Regions from separate parts of the Kocuria cellulosilytica genome, predicted to be linked through region 1. Evidence: riboswitches for the same ligand, from Rfam matches in the RefSeq annotation. Region 1 holds a riboswitch; each other region holds the start of a gene.
What was found. A riboswitch is a leader RNA that binds a small molecule or an ion and turns the genes downstream of it on or off. The one in region 1 is predicted to bind S-adenosylmethionine.
Positions count from the first base shown of each region.

Region 1 (3,951 bases):
GGAAGACGTCCCGGGGAGCGGACGGGCCGGGACATGTGGTGCGGGCCGGGCGGTCCGGGAGCCGCCCCGCCCGGGTGCCCGGCCCGGCTGCCCGGCCGGGCACCCGGGCCGGTGCCACAATGGCCGGATGAGCACCCCGGCCCACCTGCACCCCCGCCCGCCGGCCTTCGGGTCCACCCGCGCCGACCTGTGGCTGCAGGTGCTCCTGGTGCTCGGGGTCTCCCTGGGCGCCTCGGCCCTCTACGCGGTGCTCTCCCTCGCCGAGGACCTCGCCCGCGGACCGCTGTCCGAGGCGCAGGCCACGATGAACCCGCCGCTGAGCCTGCAGCCTCTCTTCGACCTGCTGCGCCAGCTCACCGGCATCGCCCTGGACCTGGTGCCGGTGCTGCTGGCCCTGTACCTGCTGGCCGGCTCCGCCGGAGCGCTGGGCACGGTCCGCCGGCGGATCGGCCTCGACGCCCGCATGCCCGTTCCGGACCTCGGCCTGGGCACCGTGCTCTTCCTGCTCATGGGGCTGGGGACGCTGGTGCTCTACGCCGCGGGCCGGGCCCTGGGCGTCACGGCGCAGGTCAGCACGTCCGGGCTCGCCGAGCACTGGTGGACGGTTCCCGTGCTGCTGCTCTCGGCCGTGCGCCACGCCCTGGTCGAGGAGGTCGTGGTCGTGGCGTTCCTGACCGACCGGCTCACCCGCATCGGGTGGAGCTGGCCCGTGGTGCTGGTGGTCACGGCCCTGTTCCGCGGCAGCTACCACCTCTACCAGGGGATCGGGCCGTTCCTCGGCAACGTGGTGATGGGCCTGGTCTTCGCGGAGCTCTACCGGCGCACCGGCCGGGTGATGCCCCTCGTCGTCGCGCACTTCCTGCTGGACGCCGTGGGCTTCCTCGGCGCCGCCCGGCTGCTGGGCTGACGCCCGGGGGCCGGACCCGTCCGGCGGCCCCGGGACTCAGATGGTGACGGGGCCGTCCGGGGTGCTGAAGGTGACGGAGAGCACCCCGGGGGTGCCCTCCGGATAGCGCCAGTCGACCTCCAGGTCCTCGAGCGCGGTCTCCACGGGGGCGCCCAGCCACTCGGTGACCCGGTCCGGGGCCCCGGCGATGCACATCCCCGCCAGGCCCACGTCCGTGATCCGCGCCTGGGAGGGGTGCATCTCGGGGTCGGACTCGAAGTGCACCATGAACGGCAGCTGGGGGTCGGCGATGAGGCCCTTCACGCCGATCTGACGCCACTCGAGGCACCGGCCGTCCGGGAACACCCGGCAGCCGGGGACGGAGGACCGGCCCAGGCGCTGCTCGAAGGGGGCGAGGTCGTCGACCTCCACGACCCAGCCCAGCCAGCCGCCGCCCGCCTCGGAGCGGGCGCGCACGGCCTGGCCGAACGGCGCCTTCACCGCGGCCGGGTGCTCGAGGACCTCGACGACCTCGACGTACTGGTGGTTCGTGAGGGGGAGGATCATGTTGCGGGTGCCGAAACGGGGGTGCACCCCGCCCTTGACCGGCTCGATCCCGAGCTGGTCGGCGATGCGCTCGGTGGTGGCCGCCAGGCCCTCCGGGCGGCAGGCGTAGGACACGTGGTCGACTCTCATGGGCTCATCGTGGCACCGTGTGAGTTTCGTCTCCAAATCGGTCCGCGGCGCACCCGGCGCGGTGCACCCGGCCCCCGCCGCCGGGCGTCACGCCCGGGCCCGGCTTGACGCCGTGTCGTCCGGATCCGGAGAATGCTGTCTAGGTCATGAGCGCCAGCGTCCAAGCCCCAGCTAGCTGGCCGGCAACCCTCCACCGCGGTGGGGTGCCCTGGGTGAAGACCAGGCTCCTCGCGACCGGCGAGCGAGCAAGCGCGGGTCCCCGGCGCCCGGCCGCTCCCGGCCGCACCGCCTCGGCCGGGACGGGACCCCTGACACCCGCAAGGAGTCCCACGGCATGTCCGAGACCACCGCTTCCAGCACCGACCGCTCCACCGCCGGCGCCCCCGTCCCCGCCGCCGAGCGGCCCACCCCCGAGAACCCGGGGGGCTGGGCGTTCGAGACCCGGCAGATCCACGCGGGGCAGAGCCCCGACCCGGTCACCGGCTCCCGGGCCCTGCCCATCCACCAGACCACGTCCTTCGTCTTCCCGGACGCCCAGGCCGCGGCCGACCGCTTCGCCCTCGCCGAGCTCGGGCCGATCTACACGCGGATCGGCAACCCGACCACGGAGGTCGTGGAGAACCGGATCGCCGCCCTGGAGGGCGGCGTGGGCGCCCTGATGCTCAGCGCGGGGCAGTCGGCCACGACGTTCGCGGTGCTCAACGTGGCCGGCGCCGGCGACCACATCGTGGCCAGCCCCAGCCTCTACGGCGGGACGTACAACCTGTTCAAGTACACGCTGCCCAAGCTCGGCGTCGAGACCACCTTCGTGACCGACCCGGACGACCCCGAGGAGTGGCGGCGGGCGGTGCGGCCGAACACCAAGGCCTTCTTCGCGGAGACCATCCCGAACCCGCGCAACGACTTCCTCGACATCGAGACGGTCTCCGGCATCGCGCACGACTCCGAGGTGCCGCTCATCGTGGACAACACCGTGGCGACCCCGTACCTGGTCCAGCCCTTCCGCTGGGGCGCGGACGTCGTGGTGCACTCGGCCACGAAGTTCCTCGGCGGGCACGGCACGGCGATCGGCGGGGTGATCGTGGACTCCGGGGCCTTCGACTTCGGCCGCTACCCGGAGCGCTTCCCCGGCTTCAACCAGCCGGACGAGTCCTACGGCGGGCTCGTCTACGCCCAGGCCCTGGGGGCGGAGGGACCCTTCGGCGTCAACCTGTCCTACATCCTCAAGGCCCGGGTGCAGCTGCTGCGCGACCTCGGCTCCGCGATCTCCCCGTTCAACGCGTTCCTCATCGAGCAGGGCATCGAGACGCTGTCCCTGCGGATGGAGCGGCACGTGGCCAACGCCGGGACGGTGGCCCGCTGGCTCGAGGCGCGCGAGGACGTGCGCTCGGTGTCCTGGGCCGGGCTGGAGTCCTCCCCGTGGCACGGGCGGGCGCTGAAGTACGCGCCCCGGGGCGCCGGGTCGATCCTGGGCTTCGTGCTCGAGGGCGGCCGCGAGGCCGGGGCCGCCTTCGTGGACGCCCTGACCCTGCACTCGAACGTCGCGAACATCGGCGACGTCCGCTCCCTCGTCATCCACCCGGCGTCCACCACGCACAGCCAGCTCCTGCCCGAGGAGCAGCTGGCCGCCGGGGTGGAGCCCGGCTTCGTGCGCCTGTCCGTGGGCCTGGAGCACGTCGAGGACATCCTGGCGGACCTGGAGCAGGGCTTCGCCGCGGCCGCGCACGGAGGGCAGGAGTGACCGTGACCGTCGTGGGGGGTGCCGGCGCCGGGACCGCCGTCCGCGAGGACGGTGTGCCGCGCGCGGCCGCGATCGGCGAGCTGGAGCTCGAGTCGGGCTTCCGGCTGCCCGAGGTCCGGATCGCCTACGAGACCTGGGGGACCCTGGCCCCGGACGGGTCCAACGCGGTGCTCGTCGAGCACGCGCTCACCGGGGACACCCACGTGGCGGCCGGCCGGGCCCGCCCCGGTGCCTCCGAGGCGGAGCGGCGCGCCGCGCAGAGCGGCGGCTGGTGGGAGGGCCTGGTCGGCCCCGGCGCCGCCATCGACACGGACCGCTGGTTCGTGGTCTGCACCAACATCGTGGGCGGCTGCTACGGGTCCACGGGCCCGGCGGCCCCCGCTCCGCCGGACGTGGACCCGGAGGGCCGCCCGTGGGGCTCCCGCTTTCCGCTCGTCACGGTCCGGGACTCCGTGCACGCCGAGGCGGCGCTGGCCGACGCCCTCGGGATCGGCTCCTGGCGCCTGGTCATCGGCGGCTCCATGGGCGGTGCCCGGGCCCTGGAGTGGGCCGTGACCTACCCGGACCGGGTGCGGGCGTGCGCGGTGGTCGCCGCGTGCGCCCAGTCCAGCGCCGAGCAGCTCGCCTG
Region 1 is NZ_JAVFWZ010000011.1:13,213-17,163, forward strand. Features, by position in the region: gene RCG67_RS14600 (CPBP family intramembrane glutamic endopeptidase) at 128-907, shown strand; gene RCG67_RS14605 (VOC family protein) at 944-1,582, opposite strand; SAM riboswitch class IV at 1,725-1,840, shown strand; gene RCG67_RS14610 (bifunctional o-acetylhomoserine/o-acetylserine sulfhydrylase) at 1,917-3,323, shown strand; gene metX (homoserine O-acetyltransferase MetX) at 3,320-3,951, shown strand, end outside.

Region 2 (3,951 bases), on a different contig from region 1:
GCGGCGGACAGCACGTGCCACAGGACCAGCAGCGCCGCGGGCAGCAGCAGGCCCAGCGCGGCGCGCAGCAGCGGCCGCCGCCGGGTGGCCGTCGCGGCCGCGGGTGCGTCCTCGGGGCGCTCCGTCTCCTGGGCGGGCGTCAGCGGCTGCGTCATTCCTGGCCCTCGATCAGCTCGGCCGCGCGGGAGGCGTCGGCGTCCTCGGCGTAGGAGCTCTCCACGAGGCTCGCGAGCGCCTCGTCGATCTGCTCCTGGTCGGCGACGTCGTCGGAGTCGACGAAGATCGGCCCGACCTTCTCGAGGACCGCCAGCTGCTCGTCGCCGGGCACGTGGTCGATGTCCAGGTTGGTGCGCTCGAGCACCGCCTCCGCCACGGACAGCTCGATCCCGGCCGCCTCGGACAGCAGCTGCGCGGTCTCCGCGGAGTTCTCCTGCGCCCACTCCCGGGCGTAGGCGTAGACGTCCACCACGGTCTGGGCGGCCTCGGGCCGCTCCTCGAGGAAGTTCTCGTGGGCGTTCAGGAAGCCGTAGGTGTTGAAGTCGACGTTGCGGTAGAACAGCTCCGCGCCGTTCTCCTCCGCGGCGGCCATGATCGGGTCGAGCCCCGCCCAGGCGTCCACCTGGCCGGTCTCCAGGGCGGCGCGCCCGTCGGCGTGCTGCAGGTTCTGGACCGTGACGTCCTCGGCGGCCACGCCGGCCTCGTCGAGGGCCTGGAGCAGGAAGAAGTACGGGTCGGTGCCCTTGGTCGCGGCCACGGTGCGGCCCTCGAGGTCCGTGACCTCCTGCACCCCGGTGCCGGGGGCGGTGACCAGGGCGGACCACTCCGGCTGCGAGTAGAGGTCGATCACCTGCATCGGGGTGCCGTTGCTGCGGGCCAGCAGCGCCGCGGAGCCCGCGGTGGAGCCGATGTCCACGGCCTCCGCGCGCAGCGCCTCGTTGGCCTTGTTCGACCCGGCGGACTGCACCCACTCCACCTCGGTGCCCTCCTCGGCGAACGCGGCCTCGAGCCAGCCCTTCTCCTTGATCACCACAGAGAGCGGGTTGTAGGTGGCCCAGTCCACGCGGACGGTGCCGCCCCCGGCGGCCTGCGCAGGGGCCTCGCCGGAGCCCTCGCCCGCCATGCACCCGGTCAGGCCGAGGGCCAGGACGGCGGCGAGCGCGGGGACGGTGCGGACGGAACGGTGGGGGAGGGGCACGGCGGGGCCTTTCGTGGTGGGCGGACCGGGCGGTCGGCGCGGGCGGGCGCCGCCGCCGGTCCTGCGAGCAGAGCAGGAGCAGAGCGAGAGCGGGCCGCGTCAGCGGGCCGCGGGGTGGTGGGCGTCGACGCCCAGGTGGCCGAGGAGCTGCACGCGCAGCCCGGCGAGGACCTCGGAGGCCCGGTCCCGGGGTCGCTCGCCGGGGACCGTGAGGACCGTGCTGATCGAGGCGGGAGCCGTGGGTCCGGTCCGGCCCAGGACCACGATCCGGTCCGCGAGCTGCAGCGCCTCGTCGACGTCGTGGGTGACGAGCAGGACGGTGGTGGGCTGGGCCGCGTGGATCGTGAGCAGCAGGTCCTGCATCTGCAGGCGGGTCAGGGCGTCGAGCGCGCCGAAGGGCTCGTCGAGCAGCAGGACCCCGGGGTTGCGCGCCAGGGCCCGGGCCAGGGACGCGCGCTGGGCCATGCCGCCGGAGATCGCGCGGGGACGGTGGCCCGCGTGCGCGGTGAGCCCGACCAGGCGCAGCAGGTCGTCGATCACGGTGTCCCCCTCGTCCCGGGGGAGCCCGCGGGGCAGGCCCAGGCGGACGTTCTCGCGCACGGAGCGCCACGGCAGCAGGCGGGGCTCCTGGAAGGCGACCGCGCAGCGCGGGTCGATCCCGGACACGGGGGTGCCGTCGATGAGCACCCGGCCCGCCGAGGCGGTGTCGAGGCCCGCGGCGGCCCGCAGCAGGGTGGACTTGCCGCAGCCCGAGGGACCCAGGACCGCCAGGACCTCGCCGGGCCGGACCGTGACGTCGACGTCCTGCAGGACGTGGTGCGTCTCGCGGCCGGCCGGGAACGCCTTGCCGACGTGCTCGAACGCCACGGAGAAGGCGCGCTTCGACGGGTTCGGGGCGGCGGGCGGCGCAGGGCTCAGCAGAGAAGTGCTCATGATCAACTCCATCGGTCCTGGCATTAGCACCTCGCACGGGGGATCAGGCGGATCCGTGCCGGTTGCTGCGACGTCGACGAGCCAGGTCTCTCAGCCGCTCCGGATGGTTACGGGCCCATTGAACGTCCTCGGTGTGTCCCCTGGCAAATCCGTCGCATCCGCGGTCGTCGCGACACATCGCTGGCACGAGGGTCCTCCGTGCCCCACCATGGACCCATGACGAGCCGCAGAACCCCGGTCCGGGCGGATCTGGTGCGCGACGCCTTCGCGGCGTTCGGCGCGGTCCTCGACGGGCTCGGCGACGACGACTCCTGGGCCGCCACGGGGTGCACGGGCTGGTCGGTCCGGGACCTGGTCCAGCACTGCACGACGGACGCGCTGCAGGGGCTGGTCGCCCTGCACACGCCCACGACCGCCCGTCCGGACCGGGACGCCGCGACCTACTGGACGGACTGGGGCGGCGACCCCGCGGCGGCCGCCGAGCAACGGCGCCGCGCCCGCGTGGCCGCGTCCATGGTGCTGGACTGGGACCCGGTGCGGGAGCTCCACCGCGAGACCACCCGGGCGCTCGTGCACGCGGCGGAGCACTGCGGCGGCGGCGCGGTCCGCACGGAGGGCCACGTGCTGCGCGTCGAGGACCTGCTGAGCACCCTCGCGGTGGAGGCCACGGTGCACCACCTGGACCTGATCCGGCACCTGGACGGCTCCCCGGGCCCCGCCGCGGACGGGCTCGCCGAGGTCCGCCGGGTGCTCACCGACCTGTGGGAGCGGGAACCGCTCGAGCACTGGAGCGACGAGCACTTCGCCCGAGTGGGCACCGGCCGGGCCGAGCTGACCGCCCAGGAGCACGCGGAGCTGGGCGCGCACGCGGACCGCCTGCCCCTCTTCTCCTGACCCCTCCCCCTCCCTCCTGCGCGAGGTTGCACCTGTCGGCGACCGACGCGCCGTCGGTCGCCGACAGGTGCACTCTCGCGCGGCGGTCCTGGCTCCACAGCCCGGCGTCCACGTGGTCCGCCGCCCTCGGCGGGCTGTTGAGTCGTGCCATGCCCGCACCGCGACCCGTTCCCGCCCCGCTCCTGCCCGGTCCGTTCACGGCCGCCGAGGCCGACGCCCTGGGCGTCACCGACTCCCAGCGTCGCGGTCTGCGCTACCGCACCCTCTCGCGCGGCGTGCACGAGGTCGTCCGGCACGGACCCGGGGCCGACGACGAGGGCGCGGCGCGCAGCGCGGTTCTCGCCGGGGCCCGCCCCGTGCTCGCGCTGACCCCGGGCGGTGCGCTCAGCCATGCGAGCGCCGGGATCGTCTGGAACCTCCGGCTGCCGCGGCGGCTGCGGGGCGTCACGCCGATCCACGTCACCCGCGCCGACGACGGGGTGCCGCCCAGACGCCGTGGGGTGGCCGGGCACCACGCGGACCTCGCCCCGTGGGAGACCGTGCGCGTGTCAGGCGTCGAGGTGACGGTCCCGGTGCGGACGCTGCTGGACCTGGCCGCGGTGCTGGACCCGGACGAGCTGGTGGTCTGCGTCGACGGCGCCGTCTGCGAGCACCGCCACGGCCTGCGGAGCGGCGTCCCTCCTCTGCTGCCGAGAGCCGAGCTGATGCGGCTGCTCGGCCGGTACGCGGGGCGGCGGGGCGTGCGCAGGCTCCGGGTCGCCGCGGAGCTGTCCGCGCCGGGCGCGGATTCGGCCCCGGAGACCCGGCTCCGCCTGCTGCTGCGGGAGCACGGGATCAGGGAGGTGGAGACCGACCGCCGGATCGTCGCCCCCGACGGCACGGAAGTCCTTCCGGACCTCGCGGTCGAGTCCGCCCGGGTCAGCATCCAG
Region 2 is NZ_JAVFWZ010000002.1:528,349-532,299, reverse strand. Features, by position in the region: gene RCG67_RS05055 (ABC transporter permease) at 1-155, opposite strand, end outside; gene RCG67_RS05050 (aliphatic sulfonate ABC transporter substrate-binding protein) at 152-1,195, opposite strand; gene RCG67_RS05045 (ABC transporter ATP-binding protein) at 1,295-2,128, opposite strand; SAM riboswitch class I at 2,134-2,238, opposite strand; gene RCG67_RS05040 (maleylpyruvate isomerase N-terminal domain-containing protein) at 2,345-3,022, shown strand; gene RCG67_RS05035 (endonuclease domain-containing protein) at 3,172-3,951, shown strand, end outside.
Region 2: it holds a riboswitch for S-adenosylmethionine, as region 1 does, so the genes downstream of both, RCG67_RS05045 (ABC transporter ATP-binding protein) here and RCG67_RS14610 (bifunctional o-acetylhomoserine/o-acetylserine sulfhydrylase) in region 1, are expected to answer to the same signal.

Region 3 (3,951 bases), on a different contig from region 1:
TCGGGCACGTCTTCGAGACCCGTGAGGTGGATCACATGAGCGAGCGCCCCGGCAACATCGTCCCCGAACAAGGGGAGTTCGACTACGAACCGGAGGACCGCGAACCCGCCCGTGCCCCCGGCAGGACGTGGCTCTACCGGGGTCTGGGGCTGGTGCTGGCCCTGCTCGTGTGGTTCCTGCTGGGCGGAGCGGACATCTCGGCCGATGCCCGCGTGGTGGCGGGGGTCGCCACGCTGATGGCGGTGTGGTGGATGACGGAGTCCATGCCGCTGTCGGTGACCTCGCTCCTGCCGATCGTGCTGTTCCCGGTGCTCACGGCCCTGGAGGTCTCGGAGGTCACGGCGCCCTACGCGAACCCGATCGTGTTCCTGTTCCTCGGCGGGTTCCTGATCGCGATCGCGATGCAGAAGTGGAACCTGCACCGCCGGATCGCGCTGCTGACCCTGCGCCGGGTCGGGACCCATCCGCGCCAGATCATACTCGGCATGATGATCGCCACCGCGTTCCTGTCGATGTGGGTGTCCAACACCGCGACCACCCTGATGATGCTGCCCATCGGGCTGTCCGTGCTGACCCTGGTGGTCGAGAACAGCAAGCAGGCCGGGACCCGTGCCGAGACCGAGGACATGACCGAGCAGATCCGCTCGGGCAGGGCCATCAGCGACGTGATCGACGACCGCGACGTGCGGATCTTCGGGGTGGCCCTCGTCCTGTCGATCGCCTGGGCGGCCACCATCGGCGGCCTGGGCACGCTGCTGGGCTCCCCGCCCAACGCGATCGTCGCCGGCTACATCAGCGAGGAGCTGGGCCAGACGGTGGGCTTCGCCCAGTGGATGATGCTCGGGGTGCCGATCGTGGTGGTGTTCATCGGGCTGGCCTGGCTGCTCCTCACCCGGGTCCTGTTCCGCTTCCACCTCGAGGAGGTCCCCGGGGGCAAGGAGCTGATCAACGAGGAGATCGCCGCCCTGGGCCCGATGAGCCAGGGCGAGAAGATCGTGCTGGGCGTGTTCGTGGCCGCGGCGTTTCTCTGGATCGTCCCGGGGCTGCTCTCCGGGATCGGCGACATCGGCGAGCAGCTGCCCTGGCTGGGCCTGTTCGACGACACGGTGGTGGCCATCGGCGCCGGTGTGGTGCTCTTCCTGCTGCCCGGCGACCGGCAGGGCAACATGACCCTGGAGTGGAAGGACGCCGAGGAAGGCCTGCCCTGGGGCGTGCTGCTGCTCTTCGGCGGCGGTCTGTCGCTGGCCGCGGCCGTGGCCGGCACCGGACTGGACGCCTGGTTCGGCGCGCAGGTCACCGGGCTGGGCGCGCTGCCGATCGTGCTGCTGCTGGCGGCGGTGGTCACGATCGTGCTGCTGCTGACCGAGATCACGTCCAACACCGCCACCGCGGCCACCTTCATCCCGATCCTGGGCGGGGTCGCCGTGGGCATCGGGGTGGACCCCATGACCCTGCTGATCCCGGCCGCGCTGGCCGCGACGTGTGCGTTCATGCTCCCGGTGGGCACCCCGCCCAACGCCATCGTCTACGCCACGGGCCAGGTCAAGATCACCGAGATGGTCCGCGGCGGCATCGTGCTCAACATCGTGGGCGTCATCCTGATCACCCTCTTCACGGTACTGATCGGCCCGTTCGCGCTGGGCCTGGTGATCTGACCGGTCCTCGTGCACGTCCGGCCGGCCGCCGCCGCGGGGCCGGCCGGACGCCGCGGCGGCGGAGCGTGCGCCCGGTTGGCGCGGGGCGGCCCGGGGCAGCACAATGGGACGCAGCCATCCCGAGCGGCCGAGAGACCTGGATCGACGACGCCGCAGCAACCGTGGTCGACGTCGCAGACCGCACGGTGCTACCGCCAGAACCGATGGAGCAGCGCACCCCCGGCCCGCTCGCCCGGGTCCGTCTCCGCCCGGGACCGTCCAGCGGCACCACTTGCACGAGGAGTTCTCCCCATGGCCGACCACCAGTTCGGGTTCCGCACCCGGGCCCTGCACGCCGGGGGCACCCCCGACGCCGAGCACGGCGCCCGCGCGGTCCCGATCTACCAGACCAGCTCGTTCGTCTTCAAGGACGCCGACGACGCCGCCAACCTGTTCGCCCTGCAGAAGTACGGCAACATCTACTCCCGCATCGGCAACCCGACCGTCGCGGCCTTCGAGGAGCGCATCGCCTCCCTCGAGGGCGGCATCGGCGCCGTGGCCACCGCCTCCGGGATGTCCGCCGAGTTCCTCGTGTTCGCCGCGCTCGCCCGGGCCGGGGACCACATCGTGGCCTCCGCCCAGCTCTACGGGGGGACGGTCACCCAGCTGGACGTCACCCTGCGCCGCTTCGGCATCGAGACCACGTTCGTCCCGGGCACGGACCCCGCCGACTACCGGGCCGCCGTGCGCCCGGGGACGAAGGCCGTCTACACGGAGGTCGTGGCCAACCCGTCCGGGGAGATCGCCGACCTGGAGGGCCTCGCCGCGGTCGCGCACGAGGCCGGCGTCCCGCTCGTCGTCGACTCGACGATGACCCCGCCCTACCTGATCCGCCCGTTCGAGCACGGGGCGGACATCGTCATCCACTCGGCGACCAAGTTCCTGGGCGGCCACGGCACCACGCTGGGCGGCGTCGTCGTCGAGTCCGGCCGCTTCGACTGGGCGAACGGCAACTTCCCGTCCATGACCGAGCCGGTGCCGACGTACAACGACGTCACCTGGTGGGGGAACTTCGGGGAGTACGGGTTCCTGACCAGGCTGCGCACCGAGCAGCTGCGGGACATCGGCCCCGCTCTGGCGCCCCAGTCCGCGTGGAACCTGCTCCAGGGCGTCGAGACGCTGCCGCAGCGCATGGACGCGCACCTGGCCAACGCGCACGTCGTCGCACGCTGGCTGGAGGAGGACCCGCGCGTCTCCTACGTCAACTGGGCGGGGCTGCCGAGCCATCCGCACCACGACCGGGCGCAGAAGTACCTGCCCCTCGGCCCGGGCGCCGTGTTCGCGTTCGGGGTCTCCCCCACGGACCGGCTCGGCGGACGGGAGGTCGGCGCCCGCTTCATCGAGAACCTGCAGCTGGCCAGCCACCTCGCCAACATCGGCGACGCCCGCACCCTCGTCCTGCACCCGGCCTCGACCACCCACCAGCAGCTGAGCGCCGAGCAGCTGCTGCGGGCCGGGGTGCGGGAGGACCTCATCCGCCTGTCGGTGGGCCTCGAGGACGTCGAGGACATCCTCTGGGACCTGGACCAGGCCCTCTCCGCGGCGACCGGGCTCGCCCGGGAGTCCGCCCCGACCGCCGAAGGAGTGCTCCGATGACCGCCGAGACCCGCACCTGGACGGGGCCGAGCGCGCCCGAGCGGCTGAACATCCTGCACGGCACCGAGTCGATCGCCATCGTGGGCGCCTCCGACAAGCCCTCCCGCGCCTCCTACTTCGTCTCGACCTACCTGCTGTCCTCCTCGCCGTACCGGGTGTACTTCGTCAACCCGGTGCTGCGGGAGATCATGGGCCGGCCGGTCTACCCGTCGCTGGCGGACCTGCCGGAGGTCCCCGACGTGGTGGACGCGTTCCGGCGCCACGACGACCTCCCGGACGTGGCCCGCGACGCGGTGGCCGTCGGGGCCAGGACGCTGTGGCTGCAGCTGGGCTCCTGGCACGAGGAGGCCGCGCGGATCGCCGAGGAGGGCGGGCTCACGGTGGTCATGGACCGCTGCGTGAAGATCGAGCACGCCCGCTTCCACGGCGGGCTCCACCTGGCCGGCTTCAACACCGGGGTCATCTCGGCGAGGCGGCAGGTCCTGGCCTGAGACGCGCAACGGTCCCGGAGGCCTGGGGCTTCCGGGACCGTTCCGCGCCGCGAGCGGCAGGCCGCTACGCGCGCTCGAGGACGAACCGCACGTCCGCCTTCAGGCTCTGGCTGACCACGCAGTAGCGCTCCGTGGCCCGCGCGAGGCGCTCCAGGGCGCTGTCGTCGAGC
Region 3 is NZ_JAVFWZ010000002.1:536,896-540,846, forward strand. Features, by position in the region: gene RCG67_RS05075 (SLC13 family permease) at 36-1,655, shown strand; SAM riboswitch class I at 1,767-1,865, shown strand; gene RCG67_RS05080 (O-acetylhomoserine aminocarboxypropyltransferase/cysteine synthase family protein) at 1,947-3,290, shown strand; gene RCG67_RS05085 (CoA-binding protein) at 3,287-3,781, shown strand; gene RCG67_RS05090 (OsmC family protein) at 3,846-3,951, opposite strand, start outside.
Region 3: it holds a riboswitch for S-adenosylmethionine, as region 1 does, so the genes downstream of both, RCG67_RS05080 (O-acetylhomoserine aminocarboxypropyltransferase/cysteine synthase family protein) here and RCG67_RS14610 (bifunctional o-acetylhomoserine/o-acetylserine sulfhydrylase) in region 1, are expected to answer to the same signal.

Region 4 (3,951 bases), on a different contig from region 1:
CAGCTCCCGCAGGGGCGCGGTGGCCACGTTGCCGGAGGCCCGGTGCGCCAGGAACTCCGGGGCGTCGGCCACGCCGAGGCGGATCCACAGGCCGATCGCCACCAGCAGGGCCGAGAGCAGGAAGGGGATGCGCCAGCCGTAGGCGGCGAACTGCTCCTCGCTCATGACGTTCTGCACGATGAAGAACGCCCCGGTGGCCAGCAGCATGCCGGCCGAGGACCCGATCTGGGTGAAGGACCCGAAGAACCCGCGGTGCCGGGCCGGTGAGTGCTCCACGCTCAGCAGCGCGGAGCCGCCCCACTCGGCGCCGGCGGACAGGCCCTGGAGGATGCGCAGGACCACGAGCCCGACGACGGCCCACCAGCCGATCACCTCGTAGGTCGGCAGCAGCCCGATCAGGGTGGAGGCCACGCCCATGAGCATCAGGGAGGCCACCAGCAGGGCCTTGCGGCCGATCCGGTCGCCCAGGTGCCCGGCGACGATCCCGCCCAGGGGCCGGGCGATCACCCCGACCGCGAGCGTGGCGAAGGACGCGACGATGCCGCCGAGCTCGGTGGCCATGGGGAAGAACTGGACGTTGAAGACCAGCGCGGCGGCGGTGCCGTAGAGGTAGAAGTCGTACCACTCGATGGTGGTCCCGGCGAAGGCCGAGGCCAGGACGCGCTTCTTGCCGTGGACGATGCTGCTGCGTCCCGGGGCGGCCGTGGTCGTGGTGCTCATGGGTCAGGCTCCTGGGGTTCGGTCGGCGGGGGTCCTCGCGTCGCCGATGGCGTTCAGGCCCTCCGGCAGGGTGCCGTTGATGAGGTAGTCGCCGAGGGCGCGGGCACGGAAGGCGATCGGGTTGTGGGTGGCCACGGTCTGGGCGTTGCGCCAGTGCCGGTCCAGCCCCTTGGCCGTGGACGTGGCGGAGGCGCCCACGGTGAGGAACAGGTCCTGGGCCGCGCCGAGCGCCAGCTCCGGGACGGTGACCTGGGCGTGCTCCACGGCGATCTCGGACTCGTGCAGTGCCGCCGGGAGAGCCCCGGTGAACTCCGGCCGGTCGGCGCCGGCCGCTGCGGCGGCGGCGATCCCGGCGTCCAGGGCACGGGCGGCGTGCAGGACGGTGGCCTCGGCGGCGAAGGCCTTGGCGGAGATCCGGCCGGTGGCCTCCTGGATCAGCGGGTCGTCGCGGAACGGCAGGCCGAGCCCGGTGTTGAAGGTCCGCCGGCGGGCGGCGATGGTGTCCACGGCGTCCCGCCGGGCGGCCCGGGCGATGCCGGCCAGGACGGCCAGCAGCACGAGCTGGAAGAAGGCGGCCTCGTGGACGGCCTCCGCGCTGCCGGCGGTGCGGTCCAGCACGGCGTCGTCCGGGACGCGCACCCGGTCGAAGACCGCGGTGCCGGTGCCGGTGAGCTTCTGCCCGAAGCCGTCCCAGTCGTCCTCGAGCGTGACGCCCTCGGCGTCCGTGGGGACGACGGCGAAGCGGCGGCCGTCCCGGCCGTCCAGGGCGGCCGAGACGCGGGTGTAGTCGGAGAAGACCGAGCCGGTGGCGTAGTACTTCCGGCCGGTGAGCTCCCAGCCCGCGGCGCTCCGGCTCAGCACGGTGTTCAGGGTGCCGAGCGCGTTGCCGCCCTTCTCCGTGGAGGCGTTGCCCACGGTGGCCCCGGCCAGCACCCGCGGGTACCAGACCTCCTGGAGCTCAGAGGGCAGGAAGCGCAGGGACTCCACGAAGCCGGAGTGGGAGCGGTAGAGGTGGGCGATGTTGGAGTCGGCCTCGGCCAGGTCGACCAGCAGCCGGGTGAAGTCCTCGAGGCCGACCTCCGGACCGCCGTGGGCCGCCGGGACGCGCAGGGCGCCGAAGCCGGCCCGGTCCAGCCGGCGGACCTCCGCGTGGGGCAGCACGCGCTGGAGGTCCCGGTCCAGGGAGCCGGCGGCGATCTCCGCGAACAGGGGCCGGAAGTGCTCCTGGAGCCCGGCGTAGTCCCGGGGCAGGCCGGCGGCGGGGTTCGTGCCGGCGCGGGAACGGACAGCGGTCCTCTCGACCGTGGTGCGGGTCATGCGGTGGTCCTCTCGGTCGCACCGAGGAGGCCGGTCGCGCCAGGGCCGGCCCGGTGACGGCAGCGCCGGGCGCCGACGTCGGGGACCGGCTGCCGATCCGGGATCTCCATCGGTTCTGGCCTTAGCACCCTGACCCCGGAGGAGGGCGGGTTGCTGCGGCGTCGTCGAGCCAGATCTCTCAGCCGCTCTGAATGGGACGTCCGACATCGCACCAGACCAGCGGGGTCCGGGGCCAGCCGATGACCTGTGCGCGTCATCGGGTGTCACGACGACGTCACAGACGGTCATCTCGTCCGGAGTGGTGTACCGACCCGGTCGTTCGCCCAGGGAAGGAGGAGAGCGCGGCGGACCGCCTCAGTAGACCGGCTGGTCCGGGGCCACCTGCTCCACCCAGGCGAGCACCCCGCCCTCGAGGTGACGGACCCGCTCCTCCCGCCCGGCGTAGAAGGGCCGCAGCGCGGCGAGCGCGGTCGCGGAGCGGGCCCCGGCCTTGCAGTGCAGCACGAGGTCCGCGCCGCGGGCCTCCGAGGGCAGGGCGTCCGCGCCGCGGTCCAGGATCTCCTGCAGGGGCACGGGCACGGCGCCGTCGATGGCCACGAGCTCCCGCTCCCAGTCCTCGCGCACGTCCACCAGGGCGAAGGACGCCTCGCCGCGGGAGCGGCGCTCGAGCAGCCGGGCCAGCTCGGCCGCCCCGACGGTCTCGGCGGGGTCCGCCCCGGGCAGTGCGCAGCCGGCGGCGGGCCGGGCCACCGCGGTGACCGGGGCGGCGTCCGGGTCCGGGGCCAGCCGCATCTCGCGCCAGGTCATGGCGAGCGCGTCGTGCAGCAGCACCCGCCCGAGCAGGGGCTCCCCGGTGCCGGTGATCAGCTTGACGGCCTCGGTGACCATGACCGAGCCGATGGTCGCGGGGAGCATGCCGAAGACCCCGCCCTCGGCGCAGCTGGGCACCTCGCCGTCCGGCGGGGCCTCGGGGTAGAGGTCCCGGTAGGTGGGCCCGTGCCCGGCCCAGAAGACGCTGACCTGACCCTCGAAGCGCAGGATGGAGCCCCACACGCAGGGGGTGCCGGTCAGGGCGGCGGCGTCGCTGACCACGTAGCGGGTCGTGAAGTTGTCGGCGCCGTCAAGGACGAGGTCGTACCCGCGGACGATGTCCACGGCGTTGTCCGCGTCCAGCCGGACGGGATGGGTGCGGACCTCGACCAGCGGGTTGAGCGCTGTGACGGCCTCGGCGGCGGAGACGGCCTTGGGCCGGCCGACGTCGGCGGTGGTGTGCACCACCTGGCGCTGCAGGTTGGAGAGCGACACGACGTCGTCGTCGACGATCCCGATGGTCCCCACCCCCGCCGCCGCGAGGTACTGCAGGGCCGGGGCGCCCAGTCCCCCGGCGCCGACGACGAGCACGCGGGCGCGGCCCAGCCGCCGCTGGCCGAGCGGCCCGATCCCGGGCAGGGTCAGGTGCCGGGCGTAGCGCTCGAGCTCCTCGCGGGTCAGCTCGGGGCCGGGCGCCACGAGCGGGGGCAGCGGGCTCACGGCCGCTCCCCCACGGGCGCCCAGTCACCGCGCGGGACGTCGGCCGGGCCGGCGGCGGGCCCGTCGTCGGGGGCGTCCGTGCCGACCCGCCCGGCCATGGGCGAGGACGCGTGGGCGTGGCGGCGGGCGGGGATGCGCCCGGCCCCGGCGGCGAGCCGGCCGGCGAGCACGGCGTGGCGCATCGCGGTGGCCATCGCCACCGGGTCCTGGGCGCGGGTGACGGCGCTGGCGAGCAGCACGGCGTCGCAGCCCAGCTCCATGGCCAGGGCGGCCTCGGAGGCGGTGCCGATCCCGGCGTCGAGCACCACGGGCACCGATGCTCGGGAGGCGATGAGCTCGATGTTGTGCGGGTTGAGGATGCCCAGGCCCGTGCCGATGGGGGCG
Region 4 is NZ_JAVFWZ010000010.1:65,413-69,363, forward strand. Features, by position in the region: gene RCG67_RS14090 (MFS transporter) at 1-720, opposite strand, end outside; gene RCG67_RS14095 (acyl-CoA dehydrogenase family protein) at 724-2,037, opposite strand; SAM riboswitch class I at 2,141-2,235, opposite strand; gene moeB (molybdopterin-synthase adenylyltransferase MoeB) at 2,392-3,567, opposite strand; gene RCG67_RS14105 (thiazole synthase) at 3,564-3,951, opposite strand, start outside.
Region 4: it holds a riboswitch for S-adenosylmethionine, as region 1 does, so the genes downstream of both, RCG67_RS14095 (acyl-CoA dehydrogenase family protein) here and RCG67_RS14610 (bifunctional o-acetylhomoserine/o-acetylserine sulfhydrylase) in region 1, are expected to answer to the same signal.